3 regions of the Mesorhizobium sp. CNPSo 4661 genome follow, and region 2 is predicted to be linked to each of the others. Evidence: riboswitches for the same ligand, from Rfam matches in the RefSeq annotation. Region 2 holds a riboswitch; each other region holds the start of a gene.
The links. Region 2 has a riboswitch for thiamine pyrophosphate ahead of thiC (phosphomethylpyrimidine synthase ThiC). Riboswitches for the same ligand answer to the same signal wherever they lie in the genome.

Region 1: another riboswitch for thiamine pyrophosphate. It lies ahead of AC0YKC_RS13940 (YkoF family thiamine/hydroxymethylpyrimidine-binding protein); the one in region 2 lies ahead of thiC (phosphomethylpyrimidine synthase ThiC).
Region 3: another riboswitch for thiamine pyrophosphate. It lies ahead of thiB (thiamine ABC transporter substrate binding subunit); the one in region 2 lies ahead of thiC (phosphomethylpyrimidine synthase ThiC).

Annotation. Positions count from the first base shown of each region.
Region 1 covers NZ_JBWGIO010000008.1:150,484-158,091, forward strand. The annotation lists gene AC0YKC_RS13910 (DUF982 domain-containing protein) at 1-59, opposite strand, end outside; gene AC0YKC_RS13915 (DUF1236 domain-containing protein) at 319-618, shown strand; gene AC0YKC_RS13920 (hypothetical protein) at 745-954, shown strand; gene AC0YKC_RS13925 (DUF2934 domain-containing protein) at 1,064-1,306, shown strand; gene AC0YKC_RS13930 (hypothetical protein) at 1,440-1,649, opposite strand; gene AC0YKC_RS13935 (hypothetical protein) at 1,853-2,197, opposite strand; TPP riboswitch at 2,406-2,518, shown strand; gene AC0YKC_RS13940 (YkoF family thiamine/hydroxymethylpyrimidine-binding protein) at 2,509-3,117, shown strand; gene AC0YKC_RS13945 (ABC transporter permease) at 3,237-4,043, shown strand; gene AC0YKC_RS13950 (ABC transporter ATP-binding protein) at 4,040-4,813, shown strand; gene AC0YKC_RS13955 (ABC transporter substrate-binding protein) at 4,810-5,823, shown strand; gene AC0YKC_RS13960 (DUF2167 domain-containing protein) at 6,408-7,283, opposite strand; gene AC0YKC_RS13965 (LexA family transcriptional regulator) at 7,420-7,608, opposite strand, start outside.
Region 2 covers NZ_JBWGIO010000041.1:12,498-20,105, forward strand. The annotation lists gene AC0YKC_RS32625 (LysR family transcriptional regulator) at 1,136-2,065, shown strand; TPP riboswitch at 3,002-3,113, shown strand; gene thiC (phosphomethylpyrimidine synthase ThiC) at 3,226-5,046, shown strand; gene thiO (glycine oxidase ThiO) at 5,043-6,026, shown strand; gene thiS (sulfur carrier protein ThiS) at 6,010-6,207, shown strand; gene AC0YKC_RS32645 (thiazole synthase) at 6,212-6,985, shown strand; gene AC0YKC_RS32650 (thiamine phosphate synthase) at 6,982-7,587, shown strand; gene AC0YKC_RS32655 (hydroxymethylpyrimidine/phosphomethylpyrimidine kinase) at 7,557-7,608, shown strand, end outside.
Region 3 covers NZ_JBWGIO010000005.1:14,249-21,856, reverse strand. The annotation lists gene AC0YKC_RS08535 (caspase family protein) at 1-491, shown strand, start outside; gene AC0YKC_RS08530 (M48 family metalloprotease) at 570-2,039, opposite strand; gene thiQ (thiamine ABC transporter ATP-binding protein) at 2,193-2,978, opposite strand; gene thiP (thiamine/thiamine pyrophosphate ABC transporter permease) at 2,975-4,597, opposite strand; gene thiB (thiamine ABC transporter substrate binding subunit) at 4,822-5,832, opposite strand; TPP riboswitch at 5,876-5,981, opposite strand; gene AC0YKC_RS08510 (thiamine diphosphokinase) at 6,120-6,764, shown strand; gene AC0YKC_RS08505 (ABC-F family ATP-binding cassette domain-containing protein) at 6,774-7,608, shown strand, end outside.

The DNA.
Region 1 (7,608 bases), on a different contig from region 2:
TGCATCGCGGTGAGCGAGGCGATCTCGCGCTTGAAGCCGGCGCCGACGGCGATGGTCACCGGAGCCCGAAGTTCTATGTCGCTTCTGATGGAACCTTCTCGCATGGCGACGGCACCCCATGGATTTCAAAGTCTTGGGCAGTTTCAAAGCCTTCCAATGCGGAGCCGATGCGAAGGTTCCGCCAAATCAATTAGTCATCGCTGACGGAACAACACCTTGCCGGCGACGTTTGCCCCTGGAGCTCCCATGTTCGACCTGCCGATGTTTCCGCTCCCGCGGAGGCAGGGCGGAGCTCGCCAACGCAACAGGAGAGAAACGATGAAAACCATCCTCATTCCAGCTGTCGCCGGCCTGGCTCTGATGGCCGGCATCGGCATCGCGGCCGCGGACGAGGTGATCGTCACGCCCGAGCAGCAGACCGTGGTCAAGGAATATGTCCACAAGCATCCGATTGCCTCGGTCAACGTGCTTGGCCTCGAGCTGGGCGTTGGCTCGACCGTGCCTGACACCGTCGAGCTGCAGCAGGTTCCGGACGTCAAGTATCGCTATGCGGTCGTCAACGACCACACGGTGCTGATCGACCCCGGCACGCGCCGCGTCATCCAGGTGATTCAATAACGCTTGGTCTGAATGAGCCCGATCCTCCCGCCGAAGCATCGGGGAAGGATCGGGCTCTTCTCGCATCCGGATATGAGGCCTAAACTAGACAGCGGTTTGGGAGGCAGCGAAGAAGGAGTCGTTGCCATGCATCATCCACACGTCGAATCACCAAGTATCGCCGCCATGGTTGACAAGCTGCTGGCCGAGCACAGAACTGGCCTGCTGTCGATGAAAGAGGCAATTTCCCTGCTGCGGCAGCGCACGGGGACGGATCGCTCTGATGCGGACTTAGCCGGATTGATTACAAAGAAGGCAGCGTATCTGGGTGTCGCCGTCATCACCGACGGACACTGAGCGAAATTTGCCGTTTCTGTCGCTCGCTCACGCGCGATACCGGAGACGCCACGGGAAAATTCGGCTAATGTTCGCGCCGGGGAACGGTCCCAACCTTTAGGAGGCGACAGTGACGGACGACAGGCACGAACGCATTCGCCAGCGCGCGCACGAGATCTGGGAGCAAGCCGGCCGGCCGGAAGGTGCGCATATGGAGCATTGGGACCAGGCGGCGGCCGAGGTCGATGCTGCGAGCAAGCCAAAGGCGAAGACCCCGAAGAAGGCCGCCGCCGACAAGCCGAAAGCCGCCAAAGTGGAGAAGCCGGCCATGCCCGCCAAGGCGAAAGCGACCAAGCCCAAAGCCAAGGCCTGAGCCCGCCACCGGCGCAGCGGTGCTGAGCGAAGGCTTCGCCCATGGTGGCCGGCTGACCGGCACGCTCGGTACCGCCTTCGCCGGCAGCCAGGTCGGCGGCAATGCGGGGCTGCAGTTCAGCTGGTAGGGGAAGCTACCGGGTCCCTTGCTTTCCGGCGTATCGCGCGACCGCGCAGAGGAAGGCAAGCGCTGCCATGTCGCAGGCAGCGCGTGACGGCGACGGACCCTTCGCGAAAAGGACCGCGTCGGCAACCGGGACCGTTAGACCGTGCTTCCGGGCGAATGAGATGACTTCGTAGGGCTGATCGTCGGGCTGCATGCCGATGTCGATGCGCTGATCCATCAAAACGAGTTCCTCCCTGGTATGCGGCTTTACCCTCCTGCGCCTGCGGAGAATTAACGCCCGGCCGCTCGCCCGCGTCCACCAATTGGCGATTGTGTGAAACGATGCATTTCCGGGAGCACGGCCAAGAGTTGCAGCGGCTGGCGGAGAGGGCGCGATGCGGCGGGCTTCTTGCTTCTTCCACAGGGAAGATGGCGCTTCACTCACCAGGCATCGCTCGACCTGGCAAACCTCATCCCCGCCGCGATCATCGCGCTTTCGCATTCGCTGATCAGCCTGAGGTTCTGCAGATACCGCGCCACCGTCTCCGGGAGCCAGGCGGCGCAGGCTTCGATATAGGCGCGGCCGTGCACCAGCGTGCCGGTGGAAAGCCGCTCATCCTTCTCGGCGATCACTTTCAGATATTGCCGAATGAAGCGGATGTCGTCGGCGATGTCCTGGCTCGCCATGCGCCAGGCACCGGCGAGGCGTTCGCGCTCGGCGAGCGGCAGTGGCGAGAGCAAAGGGCGGGAGAGGTCGGCGAAAGCGGCATGGTTCGCGGTGTTCAAGCAAATCCCCTCAAAGCAAGGGAGGTATCGTACTTTATGTACGAAAAGTAATCAAGCGAGATTCGTACGGTTTGAACGATATAGCAGTTATAAGAAATCCGCGAAAATCTTATAACCACCGGCATCTCCCATAGGGAGATGGTGCGCCTGGCCCAACTGACACCGTAAAAAAACCGCTTTCCCAGCACCGCAAACAGTGCTTTAACCCCGCCATCCACAGGGGTGCTCCGTACGGTCGGGGCTGAGATGGCGGCGGCAAGCCTCCGGACCCTAAAGCTGATCTGGATAATACCAGCGGAGCGAGGCGGGCCATGTTTTCCGGCGCACAGATTTCCCTTTATCCCATGACCGACGATTTCGTCGGCGTCATCCTTGGCGCGCTCGGCGCGCTCGATCCTTACCGCGACAGGTTGAGGATCGAGACCGATGACATCTCGACGCTGCTGGTTGGGCCGCCCGAAGTGCTGTTCCCCGCCATGCGCGACCTGTTTGTGGCGGCGGCCAGAAGCGGCAGGCATTGCGTGCTGTCGGCCGCCGTCTCGCGCGGCTGCCCCGGCGAACCGGACGACCCGATCTGCCGCTCCGACGAGATCGGCGGCCCGGCGATCCCGCTCGACGAACGCAAGCGCGCGGCGCTCCGCGCCGTCGAGACGACGCCTTCGACCGACCAGCCGGTGGCGGCGCAATTCTCGCTCTACGTGATGGGCACCGGCGGCCACATGGACGAGATCTATGGCTGCATCGACTTCCTGAAGCAGTCCGGCGTGTTCGAACGCTCTAAGCATTTCTGCACCAAGCTGCGCGGTGACGCCGGCGCGGTGTTCGCCACGCTGAACGAGGCGTTCTGCCGCTTCGGCCCCGGCGCTGGCCATGTGACGCTCGACATAACGATTTCGGCGAACAGCCCGACCGCGGTTTGAGCGCACGCAAAGCGCCGTCGAGGTATGTCATGGCTGTCGAATTAGATTCCACACCGCAAGAGGCGTTTGGCGAAAGCCAAGACGACAGCCAATCTCCCCCGTTGCGGGGGAGATTGGCTGTGGCATCCGCCTTCGCCAAATTAGCTCCCGTCATATTTTCGTCGACCCTCCTCCTCACCGCCTGGGAGCTCTACGCTCGCCTGGGCGGCATCGCTCCCACCGTGCTCCCAGCGCCCTCGCGGGTGCTGGCGCAAGCCTGGGAGAACCGCGCGGCACTGGCCGACAACACACTGCTCACCATCCGCGCCACGCTGGCGGGCTTTGCCTGCTCGCTCGCCGCCGCCTTCATCCTCTCGGCGCTGGTCGACTTCTTGGCTCCGCTGCGCCGCGCGCTGTTCCCGCTGTTGATCGCCAGCCAGACCTTGCCGCTGGTGGCGATCGCGCCGCTGGTGGTGCTGTGGTTCGGCTTCGGGCTGCTGCCGAAGATCCTGCTCGTGGCGCTGGTCACCTTCTTCCCGATGATGGTGGCGCTGGTCGAGGGCTATGCCGCCACGAGTCCGGAAATCAGCCAGATGCTCGCCGCCATGGGAGCAGGGCGCTGGCGCATTTTTTGGCTCGCCCGGTTGCCGTCGGCGCTGCCCTATTTCTTCGCCGGGTTGCGCATCTCAATCACCTATGCCGTGGTGGGCGCCATCTTCGCCGAATATGCGGGCGCCGCGAAGGGGCTGGGCATCTACATGCTCAGCGCCAAGAACAATTTCCGCCCCGACCTGGTGCTCGCCGCCGTAGCGCTCAGCTCGGCACTGACGCTGGCGCTCTTCGGTCTTGCCGTCCTCGTCCAGCGTCTTGCGATGCCTTGGGAAAATGCAGACGGCGAAAGGGCGCGTTACGTCGGCGGCGAGCCTGTCGGGAAGGGCCGGCCATGACAAGGCTCGAGCTCCGCAACGTGCAAAAAAGCTTCGGCGAGCTTAAGGTTCTGGCCGGCGTTTCGCTGCATGTTGCTGCGGGCGAGTTCGTCTCGATCCTCGGGCCATCTGGGGCCGGCAAGTCGACATTGTTCCAGTTGCTCACCGGCGCAATCCGGGGCGAGGGCGAGATGCGCTTCGACGGCGCGCCGCTCGATGGCGCCCGCTTCGCCTTCATGCCGCAGCGTGACGCGCTGATGCCGTGGCGGGGCGTCATCGACAATGCGACGCTGGGGCTCGAAGTGCAGGGCATGAAGCGCCGGGCCGCGCGGCGACGCGTGGCGCCTTTGTTCGCCGAGTTCGGCCTTGTCGGCTTCGAACATGCCTGGCCGGCCGAGCTGTCTGGCGGCATGCGCCAGCGCGCCGCGCTCCTGCGCACCGTCGTGCAGCAACGCGACATGCTGTTGCTTGACGAGCCGTTCGGCGCGCTCGATGCGCTGACCCGCGCCGCCATGCAGCGCTGGCTGGAGACGATGTGGCGAAACCATCGCTGGACGGCGCTGCTGATCACCCATGACGTGCGCGAAGCAGTGCTTCTGTCCGACCGAATCTATGTGCTGTCGGCGCGGCCCGCGCGCGTGGTGCGCGAAGTGGCCGTGCCGCTGCCGCGCCCGCGCACCGAGAGCGCGGCACTTGCCCGCGAGACTGCGGCGATCGAGGCCGGCATCCTCGACACGCTGCTTGGCCAGCCCGATTCGAATTTCCGACCATGCGATGGAGAATTGAAATGACCGACCTGACCCGCCGCCAGGCGCTGTTTCTGGCCGCCGGCCTGCCCTTTGCCGGAGCCATCACGCCAGCCCGTGCCGCCGCCCTGCAAAAAATCACCGTCGCGCTCGACTGGACCGTCAACACCAACCACATCGGCCTGTTTGTCGCCCGCGACAAAGGCTTTTACCGCGATGCGGGCCTGGACGTTGAAATCCTGCCCTATGGCGATACGGGTTCGGGCACGCTGGTTGCCAACCGTGTCGCCGATTTCGGCATTTCCGGTTCGCTCGGCTTGTTCACGCAAAAGAGCGCCGGCGCCGACCTGAAGGCTGTCTATGCCGTTGTCCAGTCGGAGACCGGTCGTGTCGTCTTCAACGCCGATCGCTCCGCGATCAAAAGCCCGAAAAACCTCGACGGCCTGACTTATGGCGGCTTCGGCAGCGCCTGGGAAAACACGCTGCTGCAGACCATCATCCGCCACGACGGCGGCAAAGGCGATTTCTCGACCGTGACGCTGGGAACGTCCGCCTACGAGGCCTTGGCCAACGGCGCGGTCGATTTCACGCTGGAAGTCTCGACATGGGAAGGTGTCGAGGCGGAGCTGAAGGGTCTCAAGCAACGCACCTTCCGCTACGCCGATTACGGCGTGCCGGACGAGCACACCACGCTGATCGTCTCCAGCAATGCTTTTCTCGCGACCAATCCAAAGGCCGCCGCGGCCTTCGTGCAGGCGACGCGGCGTGGCTATGCATTCGCAGTCGATCAGGCAAAGGATGCAGGCGAGTTGCTGGTCGCCGCCAACAAGGACACGCTCACCAACCCCGCGCTGATCCAAGCCTCGCTGAAGGCGCTGAACGACGGCCACTTCCTGAAGGGCGCTAACGGCGCCATCGGCACCATGGACAAAGCCAAGATGGAAGCGATGGGCGGGTATTTGTTCGCCTCGGGAATACTGCTCGACGGCAACGGCAAGGCGCTCGCCATGCGGCCAGACTTTTCCACCTATTTCAGCGATGAATTCCTGGGATAGGGTTGAAGCCCCAGGAAGGCCGTCGGGCCTGACCAGCCGCGCCTGGGCACGCGCTGACGGGTTCGACCAGCCGTGCCGGCGTCATGCAATCGAGGGATGAAGCCTTTGAAGGCCGGCACTAGAGCAATTCCAGGAAAAGTGCGTAGCGGTTTTCCGTCCGGAATTGCGTAAAAACAAAGACTTAGAGCGGTTCGGCGATTCCGTGAAGCGCTGAACCGCTCTAGCTTGCTGTTGTGCATGGCACTCGAAGCCCTTGCACTCTTGAGCCGGTTTTGGAGTAGTTGTCCCCACTCCTTTGTCAGGTGCCAGTCGGCCGGCCCCCTCATCGCCCGCTGCCCACGCCTCGCGCAGCAGGCCTTTTCACGGAAAATGTGGTGGCGGCCCGGCGCCGTCGCTGTTGGGGTATGAACGGGAGGCGCCGAGCCTAACCGGCAACGGGTAAGGGACACCGCGCTGCCGGCTAAGAATGGATTATGCGTAATCGCTAATATGCGAAGCATGCGATCGAACGAAAGATGCAGACTTTCGCGCCTGGGTCGGGCGAATCCAGTGGGAATTTCGGGTAACCGTCGCGCGTCCGTGCCTTAGCTGTCCGCCTTCTTCCTGCGGCTGAACAGCCGTCTCAGCCAGACCAGCGGCAGAAGCAGGATGAAGGCGCCCTTTTTCAACACCACCAGGGCGAGCGCGATGAGCCCTGCGCTGGCGGCGCCGCCATATTTGACGCCGAGCATGGTCGCCAGCACGCCCAGCGCGCCGTAGCCGGCGATCTTGTCGCCGCTGGAAAAATCAAAATAGGCCGCGCCGGCCTGCGGCTTGTAGGCGGCGGCCGACGCCGCGACGATCTTCTGCACGTCGTCGCTTGTCACGTTGCCGTTCACCGGCACGATCTTCATCGGAACATAGCCTTGCCGGTCGAAGATCGACATCGATATGTTGATCGTCCTCTCGCCGCCCCAGTTCAGGATGTTGGCGTAGTAGAGAATGTTCTTGGCCTTGTCGATTTGCGGATAGACAAGCCAGCCGTCGAAGCGGATCTCCTGTCCGGACCGCTCCGATTGCGCTTTCACCGATTCCTTGAAGGTGTCTTCGATCGAACTGATTTCCGCGCCGCGGTCGCTGCTATCCCAGTCCGCCAGGCTCACATAGCCGTCCGACACCGGCTTCTCGACGGTCAGATTGTCGATCTCCGGCGTGAAGCCGAAGATCAGCTGGTCGATCGTACCGCACTGGTCGCGGTCCCAGCCGAATTCCTTCACCACCAGATCGCAGCGGTCTTCCGGCTTCAGATAAAAGGCATCTCCGCCCGCCGGATTGATTGTGCCTCTCGCCGCACTCAAAGGCTGGGTAAAGCTCTGCGGATGATAGTTCGCATCCTCGGCACGCACGATGGCCGCCTGCGCCAGGAAACAGCCGCTCGCCACCACAATGAAAAACAGGTTTTCCCTGACCGACTTGTTCATGACCCCCTCCCCGTAACGGGACCCAACCCCACCCAGCCGTGATCTAAGGGGATTTTGAAGGCAAGTACAAGTCTAAGAGTTCTTTTTTTGTTCTTCTGCAGGGTTGTGACGTTATTGCGACGCGACGCCCTAACCCTCACATATCGATCATCGAGCGCTTCACCCGCCCGATGATGGTGATCGCGCCCTCCAGCTCCGGTGGCGGGATGTCCATATAGGACGCCGGCTGGAACGGCGGATTGTCGTTCGGGCGGTAGCGCTTGTAGGTGGCGCGTCCCGTCTCGTCCGAGATCACGTAGCAGCCATTGGTCACCAACCGCTTGTC
Region 2 (7,608 bases):
CCCATCCGCGATCGACGCGGCTGATTTGGCGGGCATCAGGCGCTATCGTCGGCTATCGCGATGCTAGGCATTTGGACCGATAGAACCTCGTACGAGGGGCTTTAGCGTTGATGGGGCTTTCTCAAAAGTTGCCGTCGTTCCCGAGCCCCACCCTTCATTTCAGGTTTCTAATGCAGCATCCTCCCGGATTGGTAAAATCCATTGTTTGGATAGCAAGCATTCATTTCGGGTATAGGGTCGCGATGCTTCTGCTGGTCGCGGAACTTCACGGTGGCGCACAGTTCAGTCTGCCGGCCATGTGGCGCCGTTCATCAGGTTGCGTATCGATTTCGGTGACGAGCAGAGGCGCCTCGCCGAGGCAGTAGTGCCCCAAGCCGGCTGGCGGGAACACGTCCCGAGTGCGGCGCGGCGAAATCGCCATTCGCGTGCGGATTCGTCGGTCGGCGGTGCGCTCCCGATACCATCTGACCAACGCGGCCTCCTTCTGGGAAGACAAGAAACCGCTAGGCCGGCTGAACCATGCCCCTGCGAAGACAGGCAGGCGATAGTCCGCGCTCGCGAAGGTGGCCCCGCTCTCGTCGGGCCGCCCGGTAAGTCCAGCTCGCGGCAACGGCGCGACGGTCGTTCAAATCACGAAGGAGTATCTCGTGCGCCAACATGTCGGCCGTATCCATGCCAACCCACGTAACGCCGGAGAGAACCCTGGTTCCAGCAGGCGCTTCACCAACGAGGAGAACGGAGCCCATTGACGAAGGCGATTAGAGACTTCTTGGGCCACGATCGCAGGCCCATGTGAGCCGCGAGCCATAACCGATCGCTACAGGTGTCGCACGCCCAGATTCGAACGGTTTGCATTGAAGGCTCTTATCGGTCCCCAGGTCTTACAAAAGGATCTTGCGAGCTTAATGCTCGACTGCTCCAGCCCAAGAGCGGCGCTGCAATCACCTCCCTCCATTGCCGTTTCCCGACGCCCGGATCGTGGTCGAGCCCATAGGGCCCGGGCTACCGCCTGCTTCCTTTTGCCGCTCCGGTTTGATTTACAGGCAAAAACACTTTTCAAATGCGGCATCTCGTGACATTTGCAAAACCTATTGTTTGGACGGTATGCATCCATTCGCTAGATTGGAACAGAGAAATGCGGTTTAAGGGCCTAGATCTGAACCTCCTCGTCGCGCTCGATGCCCTGATGGCTGAGCGGAACCTCACGGCGGCGGCTCGCAGCATCAACCTTAGCCAACCAGCCATGAGCGCGGCTGTTGCCCGGCTGCGCGGCTATTTTGGCGACGAGCTGTTTACAATGAGAGGACGCGAACTCGTCCCGACACCGCGAGCCGAGGCGCTCTCCTCGCCGGTTCGCGAGGCGCTGCTACATATTCAGCTCTCGGTTATTTCCTGGGAAGAATTTAATCCCAAGAAATCCGACCGTCGGTTCAGAGTTATACTTTCTGATTACACGACGATCATTTTCTTCCAGAAAGTTGTTGAGCGTGTTGCGCGAGAAGCCCCTTTCCTCAGCTTCGAGTTCCTGCCTCTCACTGACAACCCGGAAGAACTTTTTCGGCGCGGTGAGGCCGATTTTCTGATCCTTCCGGACTTGTACATGTCAGACGCACATCCCAAAGTGAAGCTTTTCGACGATTCATTCGTCTGTGTCAGCTGTTGGACCAACAAGGAACTGTCGAGGAAGCTCACGTTCGAGAAATACATGTCAATGGGCCACGTCGTGGCCAAATTCGGACGCTCGTTCAGAGCCTCCATTGACGAGTGGTTTTTGATTGAGCATGGCCTCAAGAGGCGTGCCGAGGTGGTTGTGCAGGGGTTCAGCATGATCGCTCCTATGCTACCGGGCACCAGTCGCCTTGGGACCATGCCGTTGAGGCTGGTTGAGCATTTCGCAAAAACGCTACCGCTGCGGGTCGTCAGACTTCCGTTTTCGTTGCCCGCGTTGACTCTAGCGATGCAGTGGCCTGCGCTTCACAATGGCGACCCAGCGAGCATCTGGATGCGGAAGATTTTGTTGGAGGAAGCATCTCGCCTAGCGCCAGCGCCGGACCCTGCAATATGACGAGCGCGTTTGCGGCGAGTGGCCACCTATTATCTAAGCCAGGAGCCGTGCTGCCGTTGTGGTCTGTGAGCCTGGCGTAGGCGCAGATAGGGGAATGCCGTCGGGCACGCCCTGGCGGCGCAGCACGGCATGAATCGAGATCGAGTTGGTTGTCACAGCGTTCGGGTCGACGGCGTGGTCGGTAAGCAGCGGTGAGCCGAGTCCTGGACGCCTGTGGAGTCGGTGCTGATCTTGGTCATGAGCGGCTGCGATTGGCGAGCGGTCACACGGACATGCGAAAGGGATCCTCACTTTGGTGCTGCAGTCAAGGAGCGTCCGAGCCCGATTCACTGGGCGGCCGTTGTTGTGCTTAGGCGGCAGCAGTGTGGATTTGCTCGTGGTGATCTTGCACAACGCCAGGGCCAGACACCGCCTGATAAATCTCTGCCCTCAGGGGCGGATCCCAGTTCGACACCAATTGCCCATTGGCGCGAGCGCAGAGGCGCGTTAGTCAGGGCTCTTGAAGCGCTAGAGTTATGTCCGATCACCATGATGGGCAAGCCCGCGACCAGCGGAATGTAGAGCCGCCAGGGTCGAGGGTTTGACTACGGATCAATCATTTAGCTCGCGGCCGCTTTGCGCCCTCGAGTTTGCGGTTTTCTCGCTGGAAGCGGCCCCACAGCGTTCCTCGAGGTCCCATGGATACCGTTTTTCACTTCGGGATTGGCATGACGGGGCTTCGGCACAGTCGTCCTGGCATTATCCCCTTCCCTCCCGATATCCTTTTCGCCTACGCGTCTACGCTTCAGTCTCCGCAAATGGCGAATGCAGCTTCTCGCGCTTGGTCTCGACAATCAGCCGCTCGACCCGCTTGGACAACTGGTTGACGTACCTTACCGGGCCGCAGGCATCCCACTCTGGGGAGTTGACAGGTCGGCTTCGGATCGTCCAACCTGCGCGTCTCACCAGGGGAGTCCCGGCAAGGGGCTGAGATACTGCTAAAGCGCGCAGTGACCCGTTGAACCTGATCCAGTTCATACTGGCGTAGGGACGGTGCGAGGCTTCGCGGGTCGGCAATCCGGCTTCGGTATTTCGGGCAATCCCGTCTTCCATGCGAAGCGTCACTTCCTCCTCATCGCGTGGACTGGGTCTCCGTTGCACTCGAGCAAGGAGGCTCACTCGTGAATGCCCACACCCCGACCGTCACCGTCGGCGAACTTCCCGCTTCGAAAAAAGTCCACAAGCCCGGGCAGCTTCACCCGGACCTTCGGGTGCCGATGCGCGAGATTTCGGTGCACCCGAGCGCCGGCGAGCCGCCGGTCACGGTCTACGATTCGTCGGGTCCCTACACCGACGCAACGGTGAAAACCGATATCGAGCGCGGCCTGCCGCGGCTGCGCGAGACATGGATAGAGGCACGCGGCGATGTGGAGCGCTACGAGGGCCGCACCATCAAGCCCGAAGACAACGGCTTCGTCTCCGCCGATCGCCTGACGCCAGAATTCCCGGCACGCAACCGGCCATTGCGCGCCGCCACCGGCCGCGCCGTGACCCAGCTCGCCTATGCGCGCGCCGGCATCATCACGCCGGAAATGGAATTCGTCGCCATCCGCGAAAATCTCGGCCGAGAGCAGTTGCGTTCGAAGCTTCAACGCGACGGTGAGAGCTTCGGCGCAGTGATTCCTGATTTCGTGACGCCCGAATTCGTGCGCGACGAGGTGGCGCGCGGTCGCGCCATCATCCCATCCAACATCAACCATCCCGAAAGCGAGCCGATGGTCATCGGCCGCAATTTCCTGGTGAAGATCAACGCCAATATCGGCAATTCCGCCGTCACCTCGTCGATGGCCGAAGAGGTCGAAAAGATGGTTTGGGCGATCCGCTGGGGTGCCGATACGGTGATGGACCTGTCGACCGGCCGCAACATCCACAATATCCGCGAATGGATCGTGCGCAATTCGCCGGTGCCGATCGGCACGGTGCCGCTCTACCAGGCGCTGGAGAAGGTCGGCGGCATCGCCGAGGACCTGACCTGGGAGGTCTATCGCGACACGCTGATCGAGCAGGCCGAACAGGGCGTCGACTACTTCACCATCCATGCCGGCGTGCGCCTTCACTACATCCCGCTGACCGTCGACCGCGTCACCGGCATTGTCTCCCGCGGCGGCTCGATCATGGCCAAATGGTGCCTGCACCACCACAAGGAGAGCTTTCTCTACGAGCATTTCGACGAGATCTGCGACATCGCCAGAGCCTATGACGTCTCCTTCTCGCTCGGCGACGGCCTTCGTCCGGGCTCGATCGCCGATGCCAACGACGCGGCGCAATTTGCCGAACTGGAAACGCTTGGTGAGTTGACGAAGATCGCCTGGGCCAAGGACTGCCAGGTGATGATCGAGGGCCCCGGCCATGTGCCGATGCATAAGATCAAGGAGAACATGGACAAGCAGCTCGCGGTCTGTGGCGAAGCGCCTTTCTATACGCTCGGGCCGCTGACCTCGGACATCGCGCCGGGCTACGATCACATCACAAGCGGCATCGGCGCCGCCATGATCGGCTGGTTCGGCACGGCCATGCTCTGCTATGTCACTCCGAAGGAGCATCTCGGCCTGCCGGATCGCGACGACGTCAAGACCGGCGTCATCACCTACAGGATCGCCGCTCATGCCGCGGACCTCGCCAAGGGGCATCCGGCGGCCAAGGTCAGGGACGACGCGCTGTCGCGGGCGCGCTTCGAGTTCAGGTGGGAGGATCAGTTCAACCTCTCGCTCGATCCTGAGACGGCGCGCGCCTTCCATGACGAAACGCTTCCGAAGGAGGCGCACAAGGTGGCGCATTTCTGCTCCATGTGCGGCCCCAAGTTCTGCTCGATGCGGATCTCGCACGACATCCGCGCTGAAGCGCAGAAGGAAGGGCTCGCGGCCATGGCGGCGAAATATCGGGACGGGGGTGACCTCTACATGCCCGTCGATGGCACTGCAGAGCGCATGGACACGCCATGAAGGTGCTCATTCGCGGCGCGGGCGTTGCCGGGTTGACGCTCGCGCACGAGCTGGCAACGCGCGGCGCCACGGTGACGGTGGTCGAGAAACGCGAGGAGATCGCCGGCAATGCCTCCTGGCAGGCCGGCGGCATGCTCGCGCCCTGGTGCGAGCGGGAGAGCGCCGAAGAGGTGGTTCTCACGCTCGGGCTCGGCGCGGCCGACTGGTGGGATGCGGCATTGCCCGGCCATGTCTCGCGCAACGGTACGCTCGTTCTTGCGCCGGCCCGCGATGTCGGCGAGCTGGACCGGTTCGGCCGCCGCACGTCCGGCTTCAAACAGCTCGACACCAGCGGGATTGCAGCACTCGAGCCAGCGCTTGGGGGCCGGTTCGGGCGCGGGCTGTACTTTGCCCAGGAAGCGCATCTCGACCCGCGCAAGGCGTTGCTTGCCCTTCGCGATAAGCTGCTCGGGATGGGCGCGCACCTCGAGTTCGGCGGCTGCGCGGCGTCCGTACCCGCGGATGTCGAAGTGGACTGCACCGGCATGGCCGACAGGCGCGCCGAGCTGCGCGGCGTGCGGGGCGAGATGCTCATCCTGCGAACAGATGAGATCTCGCTCGCCCGGCCGGTGCGACTGCTTCATCCGCGCATCCTGATCTATGTCGTGCCGCGCTCTGAAAACCTCTTCATGGTCGGCGCGACGATGATCGAGTCCGACGCCGCAGGCCCAATCACCGCGCGCTCGACCATGGAGCTGCTCGGCGCTGCCTACGCGTTGCATCCGGCTTTCGGCGAAGCCGAGCTGGTCGAAACGGGCGTCGGCGTGCGCCCCGCTTTTGCCGACAATCTGCCTCGCGTCGAGCGCGACGGGAGGAATATTCGCATCAATGGCCTCTATCGCCATGGCTTCCTGCTCGCGCCGGCCATGGCACGCCAAGCAGCCGACATCATCCTGGGAAACCGTGCAGCAAAGGAGTTTGCCCTTGAAGCTCACTGTTAACGGCCAGCGCCACGACGTTGCGGCCGAGACGCTTGCCGCGCTGATGATCGAACTCAATTTTGAAGGTGGCTGGCTCGCCACGGCGCTGAACGGCGAGATCGTTCCGACCAAGGAACGCAACAGCTGCCGACTTACAGAGGGTGATCGCATCGAGATCCTGTCGCCGATGCAGGGAGGTTGATCCAATGCTTGAACTCTACGGACAGAAACTCTCATCCCGCCTCCTGCTTGGCACCGCACTCTACCCCTCGCCTGCCGTCATGGCTGACGCGGTGAAGGCGTCCGGTACCGAGATCGTAACCGTTTCGCTTCGCCGGGAGAGCTCGGGCGGCAAGGCGGGCGGCCAGTTCTGGTCGCTGGTCCAGTCGCTAGGTGTTCGCGTCCTGCCCAACACCGCCGGCTGCCATTCGGTCAAGGAGGCCATTACGACAGCGCGGATGGCGCGCGAGGTGTTCGGGACCGACTGGATCAAGCTTGAAGTGATCGGCAACCACGATACACTGCAGCCTGATGTCTTCGGGCTGGTCGAAGCCGCAAAAATCCTCGCTGCGGAAAACTTTAAGGTCTTCCCCTATACGACCGACGACCTTGTCGTTGCCGAGCGCCTGCTTGACGCCGGCTGCAGGCTGTTGATGCCCTGGTGCGCGCCGATAGGTTCCGCGCGCGGCCCGCAAAATCCCGATGCACTGCGAAGCCTGCGCGGCCATTTTCCCGGCATTCCGCTGATCGTCGATGCCGGCATCGGCCGCCCCTCTCATGCCATGGCCTTAATGGAGCTCGGCTACGATGCGGTGCTGCTCAACACGGCGATAGCCAAGGCAGGCGACCCCGTCACCATGGCCGCGGCCTTCGGCAAGGCGGTGGAGGCGGGTCATGAGGCATATCGCGCCGGCCTGCTCGAGCCGCGCGATATGGCTGTCCCCTCCACCCCCGTCATCGGCATGGCGGCGTTCTCATGAGACTCGATCCGTTCTATCTGATCGTCGATTCCGCCGCATGGATCGAACGTCTCGTGCCGCTCGGCATTAAACTGGTGCAGCTGCGCGTCAAGGACCGGGACGAAGCTTCGCTGCGCCGGGAGATCCGCACTTCGAAAGCGGTATGCGAGCGCCACGGCTGCCAGCTCATCGTCAATGATTACTGGCGTCTCGCGATCGAGGAGGGTTGCGATTTCGTCCATCTCGGTCAGGAAGATCTCGCCGAAGCCGATGTGAAGGCCATCCGCAAGGCCGGCCTGCGGCTCGGCCTGAGCACCCACGACGACGTCGAACTGGAAACCGCGCTTCACGCCGAACCGGACTATGTCGCGCTCGGCCCGATCTACCCGACCGTCCTCAAGCAGATGAAATGGGCCCCGCAGGGACTGGGCCGCATCGCCGTCTGGAAGCGACGTCTCGGCGACCTTCCCCTCGTCGCCATTGGCGGGCTTGCCGTGGAGCGCATTGCCGGTGTCTTTGCTCAAGGGGCCGATAGCGCCGCGGTCGTGACCGACATCACCCGCAATGCGCACCCCGAGGCACGTGCACTGGAATGGCTGGCGGCAACGGCGCAATGGCGATGAGCCCGCATGTGCTGATCGTCG
Region 3 (7,608 bases), on a different contig from region 2:
CGGCCGATAAGGGAGACCCCTACGCCATGGCCGCCTGGGGACGAGCCTTGTTCAATGGCCTCGGTGTCGAGCGCGACACCGGCAAGGGACTGGACCTGCTGCTCCAGGCAGCGGCGATGGGGCATGTCGACGCCATGAAGGAGCTTGCTCTGATCTTCCAGGAAGGCCGCAACGGCGTGCCCGCCGACCCGGCCCGCGCTTTGGCTTTCCTCAATGCCGGCATGGAGCGGCAGGACAAATACTCGATGGCCATTCTCGGGCTTTCGCCGAAGCGCATCACCCCGACGGTCGCGGTGTGCAAGCCCAAGGTGGTGACGAAAGTGGTGACGAAGGTAAAAGTGGTCCGCACCCCTGCGCCGCCGCCGCCGAACACGCCAAAGGCCCCTTTGGCGCCAATCGAACCAGCGCCCTGGCGCGGCAATGGCGGCGATCATTCCGATCAACCCAGCAGGAACACCGGCGACAGCACCAGTGGCAGTGCTGACTTGTGAGGGTGGCGGCGACAAAAACCTGGGATCGGCCGAAGCGTCGACCCAGGTCGCGGCCGCAAGCCGCCCCGACGGGCTGTCCTACCTATCGGTGACGATCTTGACCTTGTCGCCGGACGACACCGTCGCGCCGGGCGACATGGCGTTGAGCACGCGGAAGAGATCGAGCTTGCGGTCGACCCCGACCATCTGCGCTGCGAGCGAGCCCATGGTCTGGCCGGCCTGAACAGTGACGACCCTGATATGCAGCGGCTTCAGCGCCGCCTTCTCGGCTGGACTCAGCACACGGAACGAACCGCTGACCGAGCGCGCGACCGGGTCCAGCGCGGTGCTGGCCGAGGGCGCGGCCGTCAGCAGCCTGTAGACCTGTCCGCCGGCGCGGATCACCGCGATATCGAACTGCCAGCCTTGCGCGGTGGCATGCGCCATCGCCGCATCGTTGCCGTTGATCGTCTCCTGGCGCACGCTGGCGTCCTCGAGACCGGCCACCCAACCGCTGCGGATGTAGTCGGTGAGCGACACCGACTTATCGATCGCCACGCCGTCGAAACGGATGGCGATGTCGCCCGGCCCGGTCGCGGTGACGGCGGCCGCCGAATTGTCGATGACGAAACCGTCCGGCACGGTGAAGGAGACACCGAGATTGGGATGCATGAAGGTCTGGCCGCGCACATAGCCTTCCTCGGGCGTGTCGCCGTAAAGCAGGCCGTCTATGCCGGCGAGGAAAGCGTCGCGGTCGCGCGTGCCGAAGCCGGGCGGGCCGAAATTGCGCGCAAGACGCTGCGCCAGCTCGATGCGCTGCGGCGTGTTGGGGTGCGTCGCCAGGAAGTCGAGGCTGGCGTCGGTTGCGCCGCTCACCGAGCGGAAATCGGTATAGGCCGACATCGACTGCAGGAAGCGGCCGGCGGCATAGGGATCGTAGCCCGCCTCGCCGATCGACTTGATGCCGATGGCGTCGGCCTGCAGTTCCTGGTTGCGCGAGAATTGCGCGAGCCGAAGCTTGCCGCGGATGAGCGCCGCCTTGGCGGTTGGGCTGTCGCCGAGCACATCGGAAACCACCTTGGTCGCAAGGCCCTCCTCGGCCTCGAGCTGCTGCCGCTGCAAGCCATGATTCGCGGTGACGTGGCCCATCTCATGCGCGATGACGGCGGCAAGCTCGGAGGAATCGTTGGCCAGCGCCAGCAGGCCGCGCGTCACATAGAGATAACCGCCCGGCAGCGCAAAGGCGTTGACGTTGGGCGAATTCAGGATGGTGATGCGATAGGTCTGGGTCGGGTTGGCCGACACCACGGTGAGATTGCCGACGACCTTGGCAACCATGCGCTCGAGCCTGGGGTCGGAATATTCGCCGCCATAGGTGGCGAGAATGCGCGGATGCTGCGCTTTCGCCATTTCGGCGAGCTTGGCGTTGGCGACGACATTGTCGACGGTGATCGGCTTGTCGGAAGGCTGGAAGCCGCTTTCCTGCACGTCCGGCGGCGTGAACATCTGGCAGCTGGCCAGCGCCACGGCAACGCCCGCCAACGCGAAAAATCGTGCCAGCGGCCTCATCCAAACCTTCTCAGCGCCGGTCGACAGATCGGCTTCCTTTCGAAATCTTTCGGCAAATCACGGCCCCGCCGGACCAGCATGGCCGGACCTAGCCACACTCCCCCGGACAAGGCAAGCAAACGCCGGATCGCCCGTTGCCGGTTTGGCCGTAAATTATGTCCGCTTCCGGGCAATGTGTTGTGATCCGGCAACGGTGCTGCCTCGATCGCCGATATAGCGCCGGAAGGCGTCCGGTCCAGACCGATCGAAGAAATCGGCCGCCGGCCCGGTCGCCGCGATCGTGCCTTCGTCGAGAAATGCCACGTCCTGGCCGATGCGGCGCGCATCTTCCGGCTGATGGGTGACGAACAGCACCGTCATTTCGCGCTCGGCATGGATGCCGGCCATAAGGTCTAGCATGTCGTCGCGCAACGCCGGGCCGAGCGATGCGAAAGGTTCGTCGAGCAGCAAGACGGGCCGGTCGCGCAGCAGCACCCTCGCCAGCGCCACGCGCTGCCGCTCCCCGCCGGATAGCTCGCGCGGCAGCCGCTTTTCCTTGCCGGCAAGGCCAACCCGCGCCAGCGCCTTGGTGACGGCGGCGCGATCGGCGTCGCCGAGTTTCAGCGACGGCGAGCGGCCGAGCCCGACATTGGCTTCCACGGTAAGATGGGCAAACAAGTTGTTTTCCTGAAACACCATCGACACCGGCCGCGCCGAAGGCGGTGTGTCGCCGATATCGATGCCGCCGATCAGCACCTTGCCCGCATCGGGCGTTTCGAAGCCGGCTATCAGATTGAGCAGCGTCGACTTGCCGGAGCCGCTCGGCCCCATGATGGCGGTGATCCTGCCGGCCTCGAATTCGGCGTCGAAGCGGAAGGAGGCCTCGCCATAGCTGAACGAGACGCCATCCAGGGCGACGGTGAGGCCCTTTTGCGTGGCGGTGCCGTCCATGGTCGTCATGACTTTCCTTCCCGCCCCAGCCAGTCCGCGGCAAACACCAGCATCAGGCAGACCAGGCCGAGCAGCAAGGCAAGTCCCGCGGCGTCGGCTGTCCGGTAGCTGCCCATGCGCGCCAAAAGCAGATAGGGCAAGGTCTGCACGGAATCGCTGCCGAACAGCGCGATCACGCCGAGATCGCCGAGCGACAGCGCCATGGCGAAGGCGAAGCCGGTGGCCAGGGGCCGTCTGAGCGACGGCCAGTCGATCAGGCTGAGCCTGGTCCAGCCGGATATGCCGAGCGCCACGCAAAGGCGCTCGTGGCGCTCGCTCGCCGCGTCATAGGCGGGACGAATGGCGCGGATGGCAAAGGGCATCGCCATCACCGCGTTGACGGCGACGACCATGACTGGCGCGACGGCAAAGACATCGGTGACGTGGCGCAGCGCCAGGAACCAGCCTGCGCCAAGCACGATCGGAGGCACGACGAGCACGAAGCCGGCGCCGGTGTCGGCGGCGTGTTCGAGCAGGCCCATGGCGCCGCCCGCCCGGCGCCGCAGGGCCAGCGCGCGCCGCGCCGCGATCAGCGCCAGCGACAACGTCACGCTGAGCAGCGCCGCAAGCAAAGCGAGGCCCGCGCTGGTCAGCGTCGCGCGGCGCACCGCCGCTTCACCCGCCAGCCGGCCGAGATCGGCCTGAAAGCCTGAAAGCACGGTCGCAAGCATCGGTCCGGCGACGAACAGCAGGGCAAGCACGATGAGGCCGACGTTCAGCACACTTTCGATCCGGCCCACCGAAAGGTAGCGGCGCGATACCACCGGCAGGTTGGCGTCGCCGACCGTGTTGGCGCCGAGCCGCGTGAGCGCGACGACCACGACAAAGGTGAGTGCGATCTGCAGCAGCGTCAGCACCACGGCGCGCGCGGGATCGAAATCGAAGCGCAGCGCCTGGTAGATGGCGACCTCCAGCGTCGTCGCGGCCGGACCGCCGCCCAGCGTCAATATGATGGTGAAGGAGGTGATGCAGAGCATGAAGACCAGCCCGGCAATCCCCGGCAGGGCCGCGCGCAGCACCGGCCATTCGATCAGCCGGAAGGCCGGCCGGACGCCCATGCCGAGCTGGCTCGCCAGCCGCCACTGGTCGGCGGGAATGGTGCCCAGCGCCTCGAGGAAGAGGCGCGTGGCCAGCGGCAGGTTGAAGAAGACATGCGCGACCAGGATGCCGGAGAGGCCGTAGATCCCCGGCCAATCCCCGCCGCCGAGCCTGGCGAAAGCGCCGGCAAAGTACCCGGCGCGACCATAGAGCGCCAGGATACCGAGCGCGGCGACGATCGCCGGCAAGGCCAGCGGCACGGTAAACAGCTGCAGGATCAGTCGACGGCCGGGAAAGGCCGAATGTCGCGACAGGGCGCGCGCGACCAGCAGCGCCGGCGCGACCGATAAGAGCGTCGACAGAGCCGCTTGCCAGAGCGTGAAGCGGGCGACGCGCAGGAGATAGCCGTCGAAGGCGGCGGCAGCGCCGGAGAGATCCTGCATGCCTTCGAGGGCGAGGCCGGCGAAAGCGCCGCCGATGAGGATGGCGGTGGCCGCGAGTGCGGCAATGCCGGCGGTGATGCGGGAGTCAGGGCGCGGCGTGGGTTGCACGCTGCACCCTTTGGGTTCGAGCTAGCGGGCGCCGCGTTCCTTCGCGCCCCTCTCTGGCCTGCCGGCCATCTCCCCCTCTAGGGGGGAGATCAGACGTCACGCGGGCTTTCGCCAATCTCCAATGCCGCAGGATTGAGCAAGGCGCCAAAGCTGCCAAACTCCCCCCTTGAGGGGGAGATGTCCGGCAGGACAGAGAGGGGGGCCTTGGCGCAAGCATCGAAAATCTACTTGCTCATCACAGCCAGCCACTCATCCACCCAGGCCTTGCGGTTGGCGGCGACTTCCTCCGGGCTGAACAGCAAGGTCTTGGTCGGCTTGACCAGTTTGTCGAAGGCCGGGTTGAGCGGCTTGTCGGTCTTGCCCGCCGGGAACATCCAGTTGGTTTCCGGGATGATGTCCTGGAATTTCGGCCCGGTCATGAAGGCGATGAACTTTTGCGCCAGCGGGTTCTTCGCCCCCGTCGTGGTGATGCCGGCCACCTCGATCTGCAGGTACTCGCCTTCCTCGAAGGAGGCTGCCTGGTAGCGCTCGGTGTTCTCGGCCACCATGTGGTAGGCCGGCGATGTGGTGTAGGACAGCACCATCGGCGCCTCGCCCTTGGTGAACAGGCCGTAGGCCTCGCTCCAGCCGGGCGTCACCGTCAGGACCTTCGGCTTGAGCTTGGCCCAGGCTTCCGGCGCCTTGTCGCCATAGACCGATTTCACCCACAGAAGCAGCCCGAGGCCGGGCGTCGAGGTGCGCGGATCCTGGATGACGATCTTGTCCGTGCCGGTACCCTCGACCAGCTCCTTCAGGCTCTTCGGCGGGATTTTTAGCTTCTCCGTGTCATAGACGACGGCGAAATAGCCATAGTCGAAGGGCACGAACGTGTCGTCGCTCCAGCCGCCGGGCACATTGATGCCGGAGACTTCGCCATGCGGCGCGAACAGGCCGCTCGCCTTGGCGTCCGCCGTCAGGTTGGTGTCGAGGCCAAGCACGATATCGGCCTTGGTGCCGGCGCCTTCCAGCTTGACCCGGCTGAGCAAGGCAACGCCATCCGCCACCGAAACGAATTCGAGATCGCAGCCGCATTCGGCCTCGAATTCCTTCTTCACCGCGGGACCGGGACCCCAGTCGGCGGTGAAGCTTTCATAGGTGTAGACGGTGAGCTTGTCCTTCGCCTCGGCGGGCGCAACACCCGCCAGCAGCGAAACAAAGCCTGTTGCCAGTATCAGACGTGACAGTATCGAGCGCATCGGCGCCTCCTTCGTTCGAGTGACAAGGAATTGAGGCGTCGGATGGTCCGAAACGTCTAATCCCTCCGCCGGTACAAACCGGATCAGGTTCAGCGGGTTGGCTTGATCGCCTCTCAGCCGGATCACGTCCGGCACCCCGTTAGAGCGTTTCGACAGATAGGCCCGGCCGAAGCGGCGCGCAAGCGGAAGTTTGCCGGGCAGCTAATGTTCCCCGGCAGCAGGCTCGCAACCGAACCTGGGGCCATCCGGCTTCCGTTTCGCTTGGAGGGCTGGTAAGGGCGACGGCCATGGGCACATTCACCATCCTGCTTGGCGGCGAGCTTATCCGCACGCCCCGGCTCGAACGCCAGATCGAGGGTTCGCGCGTCATCGCCGCCGACGCCGGCATCGGCCATGCACGCATGCTCGGACTGCTGCCGGAGATCTGGGTCGGCGATTTCGACTCGGTGCCGGCGAACCTCCCAAAGGACCTAGCCGCCGTTCCGCGCAAGGTATTCCCGGCCGAGAAGGACATGACCGATGGCGAGCTCGCCATAGCCGAAGCGCTCCAGCGCGGCGCCACCAGCCTGGTGCTGGCCGGAGCCTTCGGCGGCAAGCGCGCCGACCATGCCTTCCTGCATCTGGCGCTCGGGCTTCGGCTCGCCGAAGCGGGTACGACGATACTGCTGACCAGCGGGGCGCAGGAAGGCGTCCCCGTCCTGCCGGGCAGCGCCGGTTTCGACTATGCCGACGGCACCTTGTTTTCGGTGCTCGGCTTCTCCGATCTGTCCGGCCTGACGGTCACGGGCGCCAAATGGCCGCTCGACCGCGTCGAGGTGGCGTTCGGCTCCTCGCTCACTATATCAAACGAGGTCAAAGGGCAGCTTGGCATCGCGCTGGAGCGTGGCCGCGCGCTGCTTCTGGCCCACCCCTACCCTCTTCCTGAAAGCTGACATTTCCAGATGGCGCCGCCACTTCTCAACCTCGACGGCATTAAACTGACCTTCGGCGGCACTCCGCTGCTAGACGGCGCGGCGCTCAGCGCATCCGCCGGCGAGAAGATCGCATTGGTCGGCCGCAACGGCTCGGGCAAGTCGACCCTGCTCAAGATCGCAGCCGGAATGATCGAGCCGCAGGACGGCGAAGTGTTCCGCCAGCCCTCGGCCACGGTCCGCTATCTGCCGCAAATGCCCGACATGGACGGCTTCGCCGACGTGCGCGCCTATGTCGAGGCGGGCCTCGGTCCGGCCGACGATCCGCATCGCGCGACCTATCTGATGGAACATCTCGGGTTGACCGGCGAGGAGCGGCCGAACGACCTTTCCGGCGGCGAGGCGCGCCGCGCCGCCCTTGCCCGCGTCATGGCGCCCGAACCCGACATCCTGCTGCTCGACGAACCGACCAACCATCTCGATCTTTCTGTCATCGAATGGCTGGAAGAAGAGCTTGCCCGAACTTCCTCGGCCGTCATCCTGATCTCGCACGACCGCCGCTTTCTCGAGCGGGTTACGCGCGCCACCGTCTGGCTCGACCGCGGCCAGACGCGGCGACTGGACAAGGGTTTCGCCCATTTCGAGGAATGGCGCGACCAGGTGTTGGAAGAGGAGGAACGCGAGCAGCACAAGCTCGGCCGCCAGATCGTGCGCGAGGAGCACTGGCTGCGCTACGGCGTGACCGCCAGGCGCAAGCGCAACATGCGCCGCCTCGGCGAGTTGCAGACCATGCGCCAGCGTTTCCGCAGCCACCGCGGCGCCGAGGGGACAGCGACCATGGTGGCGAGCGACGCGGCCGAATCCG